DNA from 3 places in the Mesorhizobium sp. WSM4307 genome. Region 1 is predicted to be linked to each of the others. Evidence: predicted binding sites of a transcription regulator. Region 1 holds the regulator's gene; each other region holds the start of a gene.

Evidence for each region. Region 1 encodes LexA, which represses DNA repair genes until DNA is damaged. Its sites were predicted from a motif close to TGTTCNNNNTGTGTTCNG; they were not measured.
Region 2: the regulator LexA is predicted to act here: its motif matches at 1,684-1,701, upstream of parE (DNA topoisomerase IV subunit B).
Region 3: the regulator LexA is predicted to act here: its motif matches at 1,960-1,977, upstream of FJV83_RS02805 (PA0069 family radical SAM protein).

What each region holds. Positions count from the first base shown of each region.
Region 1 covers NZ_VFTB01000019.1:39,035-42,311, reverse strand. Annotated here, with positions in the region: gene FJV83_RS33400 (ComEC/Rec2 family competence protein) at 1-1,143, shown strand, start outside; gene lexA (transcriptional repressor LexA) at 1,137-1,874, opposite strand; gene FJV83_RS33390 (GntR family transcriptional regulator) at 2,249-3,022, opposite strand; gene FJV83_RS33385 (ABC transporter substrate-binding protein) at 3,176-3,277, shown strand, end outside.
Region 2 covers NZ_VFTB01000011.1:196,174-199,450, forward strand. Annotated here, with positions in the region: gene FJV83_RS26445 (type II and III secretion system protein family protein) at 1-516, opposite strand, end outside; gene cpaB (Flp pilus assembly protein CpaB) at 607-1,533, opposite strand; gene parE (DNA topoisomerase IV subunit B) at 1,772-3,277, shown strand, end outside.
Region 3 covers NZ_VFTB01000001.1:613,554-616,830, reverse strand. Annotated here, with positions in the region: gene FJV83_RS02820 (aldehyde-activating protein) at 1-265, shown strand, start outside; gene FJV83_RS02815 (hypothetical protein) at 255-1,229, opposite strand; gene FJV83_RS02810 (glycosyltransferase) at 1,374-1,901, opposite strand; gene FJV83_RS02805 (PA0069 family radical SAM protein) at 2,052-3,206, shown strand.

The DNA of each region.
Region 1 (3,277 bases):
CATGAGGTCGTCGGCCCAAGCTTCCAGATGTCGTTCGCTGCGACCGCCGCGCTGGTCGGCGCCTATGCCGGCTGGGCGGATCACCATGCGGGAAAAGCAAGACCGCCACCGCCAAAGCGAACTCTGCCGGGTTTTCTCACGCGAAAATTCCTGCTGGCGACGGGCGGGCTGGCGATGACCTCCATCATCGCCGGCTGCGCCACGGCGCTGTTTGCCATCTGGCATTTCCAGCGTGTGTCGCCGCTCAGCCTGTTCGCCAATCTGGCCGTCATGCCGATCGTGTCACTGATAGTCATGCCTTTCGCTGTTCTCAGTTCTCTTGCGATGCCCTTTGGTGCCGACGGCCCCTTCCTTTACGTGATGGGCAAGGGCCTGACCGCAATGATCGCCATATCGGCGTGGATATCGGAACGCTCCCCGGTCGATGCGGTCGGGCTGATTTCGCAGCGATCCGTGCTGCTGGTGACCATCGCCCTGGTCATCGCGACGATGGCGACGACCTGGCTGCGGCTCGCGGCAGTGCCATTCGCGCTTGCCGGCCTGCTGACAGTATCGGATACGCGCACCCCGGATGTGCTGATTTCCGAAGATGCGCGGTTGGTGGCGCTGCCGATCGGCGGTGGAGAACTCGCGGTCAGCCGGGCTCGCCCGAACGAGTTCACCGTCGACAATTGGAAACGCGCGCTGGTGTCCGAAACCATCGTCGTGCCGGAGATGTTCGACAGGGCGGACGGGCAATTCGACATTGCCGATGCCGTCAATCTGCCGCCGGGAGCACCGTTCTACTGCACGGATGGCGTCTGTCTTGCACGGCACCCGTCGGGTGCGATCATCGCGCATGTCGAAGACCGCAAGGATACCTGGAAAGCCTGCGGTTTCGCCGACCTGATCGTCGTCAATGACGCGACGGGCTATGATGCCTGCCACAATCCGCTGGTTCTTGTCGTCACCAAACGGCAACTTGCCCGCAAAGGCAGTGCCGCCGTGTTCTTCGACCGCCAATCGGCAACTGGCCCGCCAACCGTCAGCTTCGCGGTGGACGGGCCGTATCGGCCTTGGCACGAGCAGCGAAAATTTTCGCGTGAGGCGAGGGGGCTGGCGCCCTATCAAAAACCCGAAAAGACGGCCGCTCCTGCTCAGTAACGCCGGATCAGCCCGACAAGCTTGCCCTGCACCTTGACCCTGTCTGGCCCGAAAATGCGCGTCTCGTAGGCCGGGTTGGCGGCTTCAAGGGCGATCGAGGCGCCCTTGCGGCGGAACCGTTTCAGGGTTGCTTCCTCCTCGTCGACCAGCGCCACGACGATCTCGCCCGGGCTCGCCGTGTCGGCGTTGCGGATGATGACCGTGTCGCCGTCGAAGATGCCGGCGTCGATCATCGAGTCGCCCTTGACCTCCAGCGCATAGTGCTCGCCACCCATGATCATGTCCGGCGGCACCGAGATCGAATGCGTCTGGTGCTGGATGGCATCGATCGGCACACCGGCGGCGATGCGGCCCATCACTGGGATCGACACGGCGGAAACCGCATCGTCATCATTGCCGGCCGCAGGCAAACGCGACTGCGCCGGTTTGATCTGGCGGCCAAGACCGCCCTGGCCGAGGCTGCCCTGGATGACGCTTGGCGAGAATTTCTTTGCCGCGTTAAGGCCGGGCGCGATCGAATCCGGCAGCCGCAGCACTTCCAGTGCCCGCGCCCGGTTGGGCAGCCGGCGGATGAAGCCGCGTTCCTCCAGTGCCGTGATCAGGCGATGGATGCCCGACTTGGAGGCGAGATCGAGCGCTTCCTTCATTTCGTCGAAGGACGGCGGAATGCCGCTTTCCTTGAGCCGTTCATGAATGAACATCAGCAGTTCATGTTGCTTGCGTGTCAGCATGGCGGCCCCCGAGGCGTTGAACGACGGATTTGAATCAGAATCGAAAAACAAACCCAGAACAAACACTATCTGTTCCAGTTGTGTTCCGCAACTGTTTAAAGTTTAATGAATTTGTTAACGCGTCTGAAATTTTTTGACCGGGGCAGAGGGTCGCGATCAATGATTTCCCTGCCGGTACGCGCATTGAAATCGTTTCGGTTAATGGTCTGTGGCCTAGCCCTGAACGCGGTTTGGCATCAGGTGTTTGGGAGGCGTCTGCGGGGCGGATTTGAGCGGCGTATCGATCCATTCCGGCAGAACGAAACGAAACCAAAACGCCAACGATCGTGAGTTCAGGCCGGCACGGCCACGTGGATCCGGACGCCGCGGAAGCATCATCCGGAAACCGCTTTCAGGCTGCCGGCGCGCGCGGTGTAAGTGTTGGCGCCGTTGTCTTCGCTGTGGACATAGACATGCAGCGTGTAGCCGATATGCGCCGTCATCAGCGCCTTTGCCCGCTCTACATCCCGATCGAGCGCCGCTTCCATGATCGCGGTGTGATGCTCGATGGCGATCGCCTCGCGCAGCGCGTCCATTGCCTCGCCATAGCCGTCCTTCAGGCCGGCCGCCGCTCGCAAAGTCGGCGCCAGGCCGAGAAACCGATGATGCCGGCGCAGCTGATCGGCGATCGTCGAGCGGAAGCGCAACAGCCAGTTTGACGTCGCCGCGCTCAGCAGCGCCGCATGGAAGGCCTCGTGGCTCTCGTCCCATTTGTCGACGGCGGCATCGGAAGGGTCATCGACCGCGGTCTTGCAGCGGGAGAGCCGGTAATGAGCGGTAACGACCGCGTCCTCCCATTCCCTGCCGCCGTTCGCGATCGATTCCAGGAACAGCGGCATTTCGACAACCATCCTGGCGCGCGCCAGGTCCTCGAGCTCGGCGCGTGACACGGGAGCGACGGCAAAGCCGCGATTGCTGATGGCGGTGACCAGGCGTTCGGCTTCAAGTCGAGACAAGGCTTCACGCAGCGGCGTCCAGCCGACGCCGTATGTGCCGCGCAGCGCGCTCAGCTTGAGCGGCGCCCCCGGCATGAGGCGAGTGGTCAGGATATCGCGCCGCAGCAGCTGATAGGCCGCCTCGGTCTTCGTGGAATTGTTCTGATCCTGCATCGCGATCCGTCCATCATCGGCTTATGAAAATTATATATGAAGGGGGAGTATGGCAAGAATTATATATAATGTTTGACACGCGGCGAGGGACTGACCATGATCGCCGCAGTTGCCGTCCTTGAGAGCGGCGCTGATCAAATCTGGGAGGAAATGATGTTGAAGTCGAAATCCGCTTGGCTGTCGGGATTGGCCCTGGCAGCCGCATTGATGGTCAGCGCCGGCAGCGCCGCGGCCGATCAGATACGCATCGGCATC
Region 2 (3,277 bases), on a different contig from region 1:
GTTGAGCTGAACCTGCTGCGACGACGAGATGTTGACCGAGTTGATCACTTCCTCGGTGCCGGAAAAGCGCGTTGCGATCTTGTTCGCCTTTTCGGCGGCGACCGCATCATCCGCCTCGCCCGATAGCACGACACGGCCATTGGCCGAGCCGACCTTGATCTTGGCGTCCGGCACGCTGGCGCGGATGGTGCTGGCCAGTTGATCCGTGTCGAGCGTCACTTCGATGTCGACGGTGCCGACGAGTTGCTTCTTCTCGTCGAACAGCGCAATGCCGGTTGTGCCGAGATTGTTGCCGAGCACATAGAAGGATTTGTCGGTCAGCGGATTGACGTTGGCGATCTCAGGATCGCCGATGACGATCTGGTAGAAGGCGGCACTCGTCACGATCGTCTTGGGCTTGCCCTTGGCGACCTTGATCGACGCATTCTTGGTCGCCGAGACATAGACGATGTCATTGTCCGCCTTGGCCAGGCCGGGCAAGGCGAGCATCCCGCCGGCAACCAGCGCAGCAGCCATCGCCAAGGCGCGCGCAAAGCGCGATCGGTCCATCATTCGATATAGGGTACGCATCAACATTGCCCTGTCCCGTCCGGTCCCCACCGGCCTTTAATTCTGGTCCCGCTCAGGAACCTGATATTCCTCGGCCTTCGTGCCGCGCGTCACGATGACCGTCTTGAATTTCGGCTTCTCCGGCTCCTTGGTCACTGCGTCGAACAGCGAGCCGGCCGCGGCCTGAGCCTTGGCCGCCACCGATCCGCCAAAGGACGAGATGGTGGTGACGCCGTTCTTGCCGTCGCCGCCTTCGCTGGCGGAGCGCAGCGACAGCGACAGCGTGCCGACGGTGCGGGCAAGCGCCACTTTCTGCGCGCCTTCGGTCGTCACTTCGATGGTCACGGAATTCGTGATCTGCGGCGTCGTCTGGCGCTCGTCGGCACCCTGGCCGACACTCAGCACCTTGGCGTCGGCAACGACGATCTCGGAGGTGACGGTTGAACCGGCCGCGCCTTGCGCGTTCTTGGCGACTTCCTGGATTTCGCCGGCATCGCGCGTCAGCACCACATCGACGCGGTCGCCCGGCGTGACGAAGCCGCCGACACCGGCGATCTCGTCGGTGCGGATGGTCACCGCCCGCATTCCGGGCGTCAGCATGTTGGAGAGCGTCGCGCGACCGTTCGGTCCCGACAGCTTGGTCAGCAGCAGCGGCTCGTTGACCTCGATCGGCGACAGCACGATGCGATTGCCCTCGCCGAGCAATCCGTCGATGGTGGCAAAGGCGCCTTGCGGCAGCGAATCCTGCGGCCACGGGATCTCGATCAGCTTGGCGCGGTCGAGTTCCTGGCCGTAGCGCAGCGGCGCTTTCGCCACCACGATGGTCTTGAATTCGATCCTGGGCGGGGCGGGAGCGGCGATCGACGCCGTCTTCTCTTCGGCATCGGCCTTGGCCTGGCTCTTGACCCAGAAATCCGCGGCAAAGATCGAGATCGCGCCGAAAACGGCGGCGATGCCGATCATCGTTATGGCCTTGCCCCTCACGCCGAAACCCCTGATGCCCGTCGTTTCTTGTTTTGTTGGGGCTCACGCTAGGCGGGTTTGTTAAAGAAACAGGAATTTTGAAAGGCGGCATTCGACCTATTTCCGCCCGCTTGGTTATCGAATGGTTTTAGGATAAGACGGGTCAAATCCCCGAACGTAACAGGAACCTCCGTCGCTTGGCGCTGAAAAGCGTGGCAGTATCGACGGGTGATTCGCAGCACCGGACCCTATGGCAGGCATGGACGACAACAACGATCTCTTCGGCAATATGGACAAGCAGCCGCAGCCGGTTCGCTCGCCGGCGCGCCCGGCCGACCCGCTTGTGCAGGCAGCAGCCAAGCGCCCGGCCGCGACCAAGGATGGCAGCGAGGGCTATAGCGCCGCCGACATCGAGGTGCTGGAAGGCCTGGAGCCTGTGCGCCGCCGGCCAGGCATGTATATTGGCGGCACCGACGACAAGGCGATGCACCATCTGTTCGCAGAGGTCATCGACAATTCGATGGATGAGGCGGTTGCCGGCCATGCCACCTTCATCGATGTCGAGCTTTCGGCCGACGGGTTTCTGACCGTTACCGACAATGGCCGCGGCATCCCGGTCGATCCGCATCCGAAATTCAAGAAGCCGGCGCTCGAAGTCATCATGACGACGCTGCATTCAGGCGGCAAGTTCGACTCCAAGGTCTATGAAACCTCCGGCGGCCTGCACGGCGTCGGCGTTTCCGTGGTCAACGCGCTGTCGGATCATCTCGAGGTCGAGGTCGCGCGTGGCCGGCAGCTCTATCGCCAACGCTTTTCGCGCGGCATTCCGGTGAGCGGCCTGGAGCAGCTTGGCGAGGTCCACAACCGGCGCGGAACGAAAATCCGCTTCCATCCCGACGAGCAGATCTTCGGCAAGGGCGCGGCCTTCGAACCGGCGCGGCTCTACCGCATGACGCGGTCGAAAGCCTATCTGTTCGGCGGTGTCGAAATCCGCTGGACCTGCGATCCCTCGCTGATCAAGGAAAAGGACCAGACGCCAGCCAAGGCGGAGTTCCATTTCCCTGGCGGCCTGAAGGACTATCTCAAGGCGTCGCTCGGCGACGACTTCCAGGTGACGCGGGAAATTTTCGCGGGAAAAAGCGAAAAGCAAGGCGGCCATGGCTCGCTCGAATGGGCGGTGACCTGGTTCGGCGGCGACGGCTTCATCAATTCCTACTGCAACACCATCCCGACCGGCGAAGGCGGCACCCATGAGGCCGGCTTCCGCAACGTGCTGACGCGCGGCTTGCGGGCCTATGCCGATCTCGTCGGCAACAAGCGCGCCTCGATCGTCACCTCGGAAGACGTCATGATCTCGGCGGCCGGCATGCTGTCCGTGTTCATCCGCGAACCCGAATTCGTCGGCCAAACCAAGGACAGGCTGGCGACGATCGAGGCAATTCGAATTGTCGAGACCGCGATCCGCGATCCGTTCGACCATTGGCTGGCCGACAATCCGCAGGAAGCCTCGAAACTGCTGGAATGGGTGATCGCGCGCGCCGACGAGCGGGTGCGCCGGCGCCAGGAAAAGGAAGTGTCGCGCAAGAGTGCGGTGCGCAAATTGCGCCTGCCGGGCAAGCTCGCCGACTGCACGCAGAACGCGGCGGCCGGTGCCGAACTGTTCATCGTCGAAGGTGATTCCGCCGGCGGCTCGGCCAAGCAGGCGCGCGACCGCGCCAGCCAGGCAGTACTGCCATTGCGCGGAAAAATCCTCAACGTGGCCAGC
Region 3 (3,277 bases), on a different contig from region 1:
CGAAGCCCAATTGCACAGATATCGGTTCGGCCTGCGTACAGCCGACTATTTGATCTGCCGGGACTGCGGTGTCTACGTCGCGGCGATCACCACCGATGACGGTGATTCAAGGGCGATCGCCATCGTCAATGCCCTGGACGACCGGTTGAAGTTCAGCCGCGAACCAGTCGCCGTGGACTATGATGCCGAGAGCAGGGAAAGCCGCATTGCCCGGCGACAGGTGCGGTGGATGCAGGTGGAGATCCGGTTCGCCTTTACCGAATAACCGGTTCGCCATGAAAGCGCCGGCGCGAGGGGCGTGAGACGCCGAAGCCGACTTCCATCATCAGCCGCGGCGTGCGCGTCGGCACGGTGCCCATGTGAAAGCCGAACGGATCCTCGACGAAGCCGAGGCCGGCTTCGCCGGTCAGCGTCACCGGGCTGTGCTCGCCATAGACGTCCAGCACCTCCTGGGCGGGATGGCCGACCAGCAGGGTCAACTGATGCTTGATGGCGCGGCGCCTGTGGCTACCCCTGACATAGACATGCGGACCGGTGTCGGCATCGACCGGCTTGAGGTAGAAGAAGAACTTCAGCATGCGCCAGTCGTCGAGGTCGAAATGATACTTGCCGAGCGAGGCAAGGTTCTTGTCGGCGTCCGAGGCCTTGCCGGTCGGAAAGCTCCACCAGACGCGCGTCGTGATCAGTTTCGCCTGAGCGCCTAGATAGTGCGCTGCAATGTCGAGAAGCAGCGGATCGCGCTGTATAGCGAGTGCCGCCGGGCAGTCGAGGATGCGCTCGAAATAGTGTCCGCTGAGCAGAGAGCGGCCCAGGCGTTTCTCGGCCTGCGCATGGTCGCCCGGCATGAATTCGAGACGGCGGTCGAAATTGCCGAAGCAAGGCTTGCGCCCCGCGAAATCCGCGATCTCTTCATGGATCTCCGGCGGCAGGACGAGGCCTGAAAACAGGCCGTCGGAACGCAGCGCATCGACCACCGCCGCCCGCTCGACACCGGAAAACATCGTATCCCCGACATTGTCGGCAGGACGGGCGCGTTTTGCGCCCAGCCAATGCATCCGGCGCCCGGGCATGGTGCGCGCCAGCATGAACATCGGCAGCCAGGCCGGGTTTTCGCGCAGGTCCGTGAGATAGGTCGGAATGCGCACGGCAATACGCCGCAGCAGGCTGCCATTGCGCGCAATGGCTTCGAGACTGTCAGCACCGGAATTGTCAGGGGTTGAAAGCGTCATCGGGTCCTCTTCTTTGAGGGTGACACCGATGCCGCATCGGTGCCCACCACTCGCATGACCCAAACCCAATTCACCCACCTCGGGAAAGGCTAACCGTGCGTCAGATTTTGTGCAATGCACAATGAGCAGAGCAGGTGCAAAAAATCACTTCGGCGCGCGGTGTTGCTGCTTCGGCGGCGCCACCCAGATCTCGGCCTCGAGCTTCTTCGTCGCAAGGCCCCGCGCCAGCGCCTCGGCGCTGCTGGCACTCTTTGACAGCGATGCGGCCTGGCGCTTGCTGATCACCAGCCCGTCGGCGAGCGCACGGTTTCCCGAAAAGACCCTGGCCAGGAAAGGCGTGCGGCTGCCCCGCGCGCGCGAAAACCGCGCCGCCATGGTTTGCCTCGCCGTGTGGGCGACGACCGCGTCGGTCCAGCCCTCCACCAGCCGCGCGCCCGGCTCCAGCAGCAACAGCCAATCACCCTTGGCCTGCCTTATCCCGGCGGCGATACCGCCGCTTGCCACATAGTGGCAGCCGGCATGGTCCGCGACATGATGCGTCTGGTCGTTGGAGCCGGTGTCGCAGACGACAACTTCGCGCACCACGCCCTCGACCGCGCCGCCAATCAGCGAGCCAAGCGTGCGGGCGAGAGCCTCCTCGTCATTGCGGGTTTCGATGAGAACACTGAGCATATTTAGCCGAATAGCGGAAAGCCGCGCACAGCGCCAGTTTTTGCGGCGCAGCATAAAAAGTTCTTGCTTTGTTCTCGTTGGCAAAATAGGAATAATTTCATGAACAGAGCGATTCGACACAACATGGACAGTCCCTGGGAGCGGGCCAAGATGGAACCGATCGTGCGTGCCGACATTGCAGCCTTCGGGGCAGGACGAGCCGAAATGGCCAATGCGATGATCGAGCAGAGTGGCATGCGCATCCGTCCGGACCGCATTCGCGGACGGTCGGCGGGCATCAATCCGTCCGGCCGCTTCGAACCGGTCAGCCGGCATGTCTTCGACGATGGCTGGAGTTCGCTGGAGGAACTGCCGCCGTTCAAGACCGAAGTGCAGGTGGAAAAGCCGCGCACCATCATCACCCGCAACGAATCGCCCGACATCTCCTTCGACCGGTCGATCAATCCCTATCGCGGCTGCGAACATGGCTGTGTCTATTGTTTCGCGCGGCCGACGCACGCCTTCATGGGCCTGTCGCCGGGACTGGATTTCGAATCCAAGCTGTTCGCCAAGCCGGATGCGGCGCGGCTGCTCGACAAGGAACTGTCCAAGGACGGCTACCAGCCGCGCACCATCGCCATCGGCACCAACACCGATCCCTACCAGCCGATCGAGAAACAGTACCGGATCATGCGCGAGATCCTCGAAGTGCTGGAAGCGCGCGGCCATCCGGTCGGCATCGTCACCAAATCCGCCCTGGTGACGCGCGACATCGACATATTGTCGCGCATGGCCGAACGCGGACTGGCCAAGGTGGCGCTGTCGGTGACGACCATGGACCGCATGCTGGCCAGGACGATGGAGCCCCGCGCGTCGACGCCGACCAAGCGGCTCGAAGCGATCCGGCAACTCTCTGACGCCGGCATTCCGGCTTCGGTCATGGTGGCGCCGATCATCCCCGGCCTCACCGACCAGGAAATGGAGCGGATCCTCGATTCGGCCTACGCCGCCGGTGCGCGCGAGGCGGGTTATGTCGTGCTGCGCCTGCCGCTGGAGGTCAGCCCAATCTTCAAGGATTGGCTGCTGCGCCACTATCCCGACCGCTATCGCCACGTGATGTCGCTGATCCGGTCGATGCGTGACGGCAAGGATTACGATTCGGAATGGGGTAAGCGCATGAAGGGCGCCGGACCCTACGCCTGGCAGATCGGCCGGCGATTCGAGATCACCGCCAAGCGGCTCGGCCTCAATGCCGAACGGCGCACGTTGCGCACCGACCAGTTCATCGCCGCCGGAAAGGACCAGGAGCAGTTGATGCTGCTGTGAGACTGCAATTCGCGGCGGCGGTTTGAGCTGCCACGGCGCACAAAATCCCGTCCGGCCTGCCCCGGCCTGCA